3 regions of the Pseudoalteromonas xiamenensis genome follow, and region 1 is predicted to be linked to each of the others. Evidence: predicted binding sites of a transcription regulator. Region 1 holds the regulator's gene; each other region holds the start of a gene.
The links. Region 1 encodes MetJ, which represses methionine synthesis genes. Its sites were predicted from a motif close to TAGACGTCTAGACGTCTA; they were not measured.
Positions count from the first base shown of each region.

Region 2: the regulator MetJ is predicted to act here: its motif matches at 1,157-1,174, upstream of NI389_RS13995 (homoserine O-succinyltransferase).
Region 3: the regulator MetJ is predicted to act here: its motif matches at 901-918, upstream of metE (5-methyltetrahydropteroyltriglutamate--homocysteine S-methyltransferase).

Region 1 covers NZ_CP099917.1:2,431,578-2,433,857, reverse strand. The annotation lists gene metB (cystathionine gamma-synthase) at 1-891, opposite strand, end outside; gene metJ (met regulon transcriptional regulator MetJ) at 1,201-1,521, shown strand; gene NI389_RS11285 (malic enzyme-like NAD(P)-binding protein) at 1,578-2,280, opposite strand, start outside.
Region 2 covers NZ_CP099917.1:3,017,062-3,019,341, forward strand. The annotation lists gene NI389_RS13990 (DMT family transporter) at 174-1,064, opposite strand; gene NI389_RS13995 (homoserine O-succinyltransferase) at 1,236-2,183, shown strand; gene NI389_RS14000 (homocysteine S-methyltransferase family protein) at 2,173-2,280, shown strand, end outside.
Region 3 covers NZ_CP099917.1:3,521,826-3,524,105, forward strand. The annotation lists gene NI389_RS16465 (LysR substrate-binding domain-containing protein) at 1-643, opposite strand, end outside; gene metE (5-methyltetrahydropteroyltriglutamate--homocysteine S-methyltransferase) at 934-2,280, shown strand, end outside.

The DNA.
Region 1 (2,280 bases):
ACCAAAACCACGTTGTTGCTGTTTCGCAAGCTCATGTTGAGGATGAGATTTAAGTCCTGGATAATACACTTTCTTTACGAAAGAGGATTGTTCAAGATATTCAGCAATCGCTAAGGCGTTTTCTTGATGCTGTTTTAAACGAACGTTTAATGTGCGAAGTCCACGTAGCGTTAAGTAGCTATCGAACGGCGCACCGGTAATACCGATGTTATTCGCCCACCATGCTAATTCCTCGCCTAACTCTTGCGTTTTGGCTATCACGGCACCTCCAACCACATCCGAATGGCCGTTAATGTATTTCGTGGTTGAATGCACCACAATGTCCACACCAAATTGAATCGGATTCTGCAAGCCAGGCGATAAAAAGGTATTGTCTGCAGCAACCAGTGCACCACACTGCTTGGCAACATCAACAATGGCAGATATATCAGTGAGTCGTAAAATAGGGTTGCTTGGCGTTTCAATCCAAATCACTTTTGGCTTGGCACCAATCACCGTTTGATAGTTCTCTGGATTGGTTAAATCCACGACTTGCAGTTTCAGTAAACCGCGTTTTGCCAATGATGTGAACAATCGATAACTGCCACCATAGCAATCATGTGGAATAACCAATGTATCGTCATGATTTAACAGTTGTGTCACTAGGTGTACAGCCGCCATTCCCGTCGCCGTAATGATCCCTTTCGCACCACCTTCAAGTTGCGCTAAGGTATCGGCCAAAATGTCGCGATTCGGGTTTCCGCTACGACCGTAGTCATAAGCGCGCTTTACGTTGAAATCAGCAAACGAATACGTCGTCGATAAATACAGAGGCGGTACGACTGCACCGTGATGCTTATCGGCTTCAATTCCATTTCTGACTGCAATCGTCGCTTTATTTGACAGACTCATAATGACACCTAGATTTATGGATGTTTAGACGTCTAAAAGGTTAGACCATGATCTATCGGAAGTCAAAACATTTATACGCCTAAATGGCTAAATAACTAGTATTTGACTATCTTTTTTAAACCGATAAAATTTCGCCACTTCCTATTAGTACCATGCTAATACGACTGAGTTTTTGATCCAGCGCGAATGGTGAAAGCGATGCTCACAATCGAAATGTAAATCAACCTACATTTCCTGTTGAGACTAGTTTAGTATGAACCACGAATGCAGTCGTATTGGCATTACCCAACACTGAGGCAATAAAAGATTATGGCAACTTGGAATGGTGAGTATGTTCACCCTTATGCAGAACACGGTAAAAAATCAGAACAAGTAAAAAAGATCACCGTATCGATTCCATTAAACGTATTAAAAGTACTGACGGACGAGCGTACACGTCGCCAAGTCAATAACTTGAGACATGCGACAAACAGTGAACTACTGTGCGAGGCCTTTCTACATGCGTTTACAGGCCAACCATTGCCATCCGATGAAGACTTACGTAAAGATAATCCAGAAAAAGTGCCTGCCGAAGTGCGCAAGATTATGATTGAGATGGGACTTGAAGTACCAATCATCGAAGAAGATTAATTACTAATAAAAAGCCTCGCATCGCGAGGCTTTTTTCACTCTAATTGCACTGCAATTTATGCCATGTAGTTGTCTGGCATTGGAATTTGAGCAACGCCCGAATCAATCGCCGCTTGTGCGACCGCTTTAGCGATGCGAGGCAATAAACGCGGATCCATGGGTTTTGGAATGATGTATTCTTTCCCAAATTCAAGCGCGTCAACATCTGATGCTTTAAGTACTTGAGCAGGTACAGGCTCTTTTGCAATGCTGCGAATGGCTTCTACCGCTGCAATTTTCATTGCATCATTGATTGCTGTTGCACGTACATCTAACGCACCGCGGAAAATAAACGGGAAACAAAGTACGTTATTTACTTGGTTCGGATAATCTGAGCGACCTGTTGCCATGATTAAGTCATTACGAGCACTGTGTGCTACTTCAGGGCTGATTTCAGGATCTGGATTTGAACATGCAAATACAACTGGGTTGTCTGCCATCAGTTTTAAGTCTTCAGCTGAAATAAGGTCAGGGCCAGATACACCGACAAACACGTCCGCATCGGCAATCACGTCCTGTAATGTACGTTTATCCGTGTTGTTAGCAAATAGCTTTTTATATTCATTCAGGTCTTCACGGCGTGTATGAATAACCCCTTTACGATCAAGCATGTAAATGTGCTCACGCTGCGCACCGCATTTGATCAGCAGTTCCATACAAGCAATCGCTGCCGCGCCTGCGCCCAAACACACGATAATCGCATCGTGAATATCTTTACCT
Region 2 (2,280 bases), 590 kb from region 1:
CTTCCCTTCAAAAGTCATTCCCGTTTGGTTTATATACTAATCGAAAGTTGTACGGGAAAGTCTCCTTTCTCCATATGGGCCACCCCTGCTTGTTCAGGGCTCTGGCCTCCTTTCCAACGAACGCTTCCAACCTATTCGAATACGAATTGTAATTTTTTAGTGGCAGACGATATTCAATGTGGCATAAAAATAAGTACAACCCCTGAAAATGCCAATAGACCGCCTATTACCATGCTGCGCGTTAATCGATTACCTTGACAAAAGGCGATAGTCATCACAATCAGTGGCGAGGTCGCAAACAACGTTTGCGCAATAGCGGGATCGGTAAATTTTACCGCGATGAACTGCAGCCAAACGCCCAAAAAAGTCCCGAAGAAGATGGCAACAACGAGCCAGATTTTATTGCTTACACCACGTAATGAAAGCGCATTTAAAAGCGAGTGATGACGTAACAAGGCAATCAGCATTCCGATAACAACTGTGCCGCTAAGTAGACGAATGAGCGCTGCCCACCACGTACTGTATTCTCCATAACTTACCGCTTGCTTTGTGAGAACCATACCTAATGCTTGGCAAAACGCGGCAGTTAGGGCAAAGGTAATACCCATCAGGTAGCTTTTGGGCATTACATCATGCTTGTCGTCAGGATAAAGCGCAATAACGACCCCAAGCGTTGTTAATGTAATGGCCAGATAGCTTTGTACTGAGAGATTCACGGAAAAAAACACGTAGTTTATAAGCACGACGAACATAGGCGCGAGGGACTCCACCACCAAAGTACGTGCAGGACCGAGTAATTTGAGTGCTGCAAAATAAGCACTGTCACCAACCGCTATGCCTATCACACCACTGAATATCAACCAAAGCCATGTTTGTGGTTGAGAGGGTAATGCCATGTCTTGGGTTACGAGAATAACACTCAACATGAGCAGCGATGCGAGCACGCCTTTACTTACATTTAATTCAAAGGCGCTTAGCTGGTGGGAAAACTGTTTGTATAAATAGGTAGAAAACGCCCAACTGAATGCCGCTATAAGTGCAACAGATTCCCCTAACAATGACATGATCATTCTTCTTTTTCGTCGTTCAATATTTCACATTGCGATTATATACAGAAGCAAAACACAATGAAGGGTTTGAATCAGGTTAAATCATATGGACGTCCATACATCTAGAGGTTGAAAATTTTCCATTTCCCGTCATAATGTCGGGTATATCAACCTTGGGAGTGATCTATGCCAATTACCGTAAAAGACGATTTACCTGCCATTGCAAAACTTCGCCATGAAAATGTCTTTGTTATGCCTCAAAGTCGAGCGCTGACGCAGGAGATCCGTCCGATGCGATTGGCTATTTTGAATTTGATGCCCAATAAGGTTGAAACAGAAGTACAATTTATTCGTCTACTTGCCAATACACCGCTGCAAGTGCATGTTGATTTATTGCGACTCGATACGCATCGAAGCTCTGAAAATTCAGAACAGCACTTAGACATGTTCTACCGCTATTTTTCAGATGTGAAAGACCAAAACTACGATGCATTAATTGTGACGGGCGCACCACTTGCTCATTTAGAGTACGAAGACGTCATCTATTGGCAAGAGCTATGCGAATTTTTTGATTGGGCAGAGCATCACGTGACCTCAACGTTATTTTCGTGTTGGGCAGCCTACGCGGCAATCTATCATCACCATGGAATTAAACGTACTTTGCGTACAGATAAAATAAGTGGTGTATTTCAACACCATTGTTATTTCAATCATGGTGCGCTCACTCGAGGTTTTGACGATCATTTCTATGTTCCGCATTCTCGTTATGGTCATATTGAGAATGCTCGATTTAATGCAAGCAAAGAGCTCGTCGTGCTGGCGGGCTCAGAGGAAGCTGGGGCCTATTTAATTAAAAATCAGTCGGGCAGCCAAGTGTATATTACAGGTCACCCTGAGTACGATGCGGATACGCTAAAAAAAGAATACGAGCGTGATTTAGCCAAAGGGCCGAATGCGCCAAAACCACTGCATTACTTCCCGAATGATGACGTCACAATCACGCCCTCTAAGGCATGGCAAAGTCACGCCTTTTTATTATTCTCGAACTGGTTAAACTACTACGTATATCAAACCACGCCGTATGACATTAATTTGGTTAGCCAAGATGTAAGGACTAACAACTATGCAGAATAAACTCACCACCCTTGTTGAGTCACTTAAACAACGCATTCTCATTCTGGATGGTGCGATGGGCACGATGATTCAGAAACACAAATTCGAAGAAGAAGAT
Region 3 (2,280 bases), 1.1 Mb from region 1:
CAAAACGCGCATTCTGAATGAAATGTTTAAAAATATCTTGGCGCTCTCTTGGGATCGGGTATGAAATAATGGTTTCATCTTTCAAGTCCAAGGCCGTAACGTACGCTTTCTTCGCTAACTCATGGTCCGGCGCTACAATCAATTTGAGTTTGAAATCAAATAAATGAGCATATTCTAGATGCTCCGGTTCGCGCATGTCAGAGGTTAAGACTAAATCAAGTTCATCGTTCATGAGCTCTGGTATAGCGTCATAGCTGAAGCCTCGCTCATAATCGACTTTAATATCAGGCCAAAAATTATTGAACTCGCGAATGGTGGGCAATAGCCAGTGGAAACAGGCGTGGCACTCCACACTTAATCTCAATTGAGAAATTGGTTGATTGAGACTTTCTTTCAAGCGACATTTGGTTGCCTCTATCTTTGGCAAAATCTCATTCGCTAGCTCAAGTAAAAGCATACCCTGCGGCGTAAATCGGACTGGCTGAGTTTTCCGTTCGAACAGTTGGCAGTCCAACTTGTTTTCGAGGTCTTTTATTTGATGAGAGAGGGCGGATTGCGTTAAGTACAATTCGCGCGCGGTGTTAACCAAAGAACCCGTTTCTTTGAGTGTTGAAATTGTCTTAAGGTGCTTTACATCAATCATCTTTAATAAATCTCATAAAAATAGTGAGCTCAGCTCAGGTTAAACACAGTCTACGCGCTTAAAACTTACGTTTCAATGTCTAGACGTCTAAAAAAAGAGGCTAAATTTACCTTGTTTTCACATTTCTACTATAACATCAATAATGACAGCGTTGTCATTAAATATTTTAATTTTTTTGTAATTTACCCAAATTAGTTTTATTCAAGTTGTTACTGAGAAAGCATCAATTGTTGAATTCAATCAATAGTCGTATTTTTTGGACGTCTAAACATCTAAAAAGGAGCATTGACATGGCATTGATTCACAATTTGGGCTTTCCTCGAATTGGTAAACGGAGAGAATTGAAGTTTGCAATTGAGGCGTATTGGGAAGGAAAAATCTCTCAGCAAGCGTTGCTGGCAAAAGGGTGTGAAATCCGTAAAGAAAATTGGGCGTTGCAAGCACACAGTGGTATAGAACTATTACCTGTTGGTGATTTTGCATGGTATGACCATGTTTTAAATACGTCGTTAATGTTAGGTGTTATTCCTAGTCGACATAGGCAAGGAGTCGATGACGTAGATATCGATACACTATTTAGGATTGGACGAGGTCAAGCGCCTACGGGATGTGCTTGCACAGCAAGTGAAATGACGAAATGGTTTAACACAAATTACCACTATATTGTGCCTGAGTTAGAGGAGCCGCAACGTTTTTCACCTGCCTGGACAGAGCTTTTTGAACACGTCCGGGAAGCGCAAGCGCTAGGGCATCAAATTAAGCCTGTACTTCTGGGGCCCGTGACCTTTTTGTATCTTGCAAAATGTGCTAATGCTGAGTTTGATAAACTAAAACATTTAGACGCTATTCTTGCCATTTACCAATTGGTTTTATCCAAGCTTACAGAGCAAGGAGTTGAATGGGTGCAAATTGATGAGCCGATATTAGCGTTGGAGCTTAGTGAAGATTATCGGCAAGCGTTGAAAAATAGTTTTAATGCGTTGGGAAAGTTGAATATAAAGCTTCTTCTTGCAACGTATTTTGATAACGTGTCAGCGTATTTTGAAGACATTAGATCGTACCCTGTTCAAGGTGTGCATTTTGACCTTGTAAATAGCGACGTAGACGCCAATGGGCTGCACGCGCTCATTCGTGAAGATCAGGTACTGTCGCTTGGTGTGATAAATGGGCGAAATGTATGGCGTGCCGATTTAGAAGTGGTGTATGAGCAAGTAGCTGAAGTCGCACGACTTAGAGGAGACAATCTGTGGTTAGCGCCATCGTGTTCTTTACTCCATTCGCCTGTCGACTTAGATCAAGAAGAAACGCTGAGTGAGGACATTAAGTCTTGGCTCGCCTTTGCGAAACAAAAAGGACAAGAACTCGCGTTACTAAAAGAGGCACTTTTATCTGGGGACAAAACCACTCTCAAGGCGTATTCATCACCGGTGAAAGAGAGAGCAACGTCGAATGCAGTTAATAATGCAGAGGTTCAGGCAAGAGTGGCGGCCTTAACGGTTGACGACGGAAGACGTTTATCGCCATTTGAGCAACGGATCGTCAAACAAAACAAGCATTTACGCTTACCACTATTGCCAACTACTACAATTGGTTCGTTTCCCCAAACGTTATCGATACGACAGGCTCGTCGCGATCTT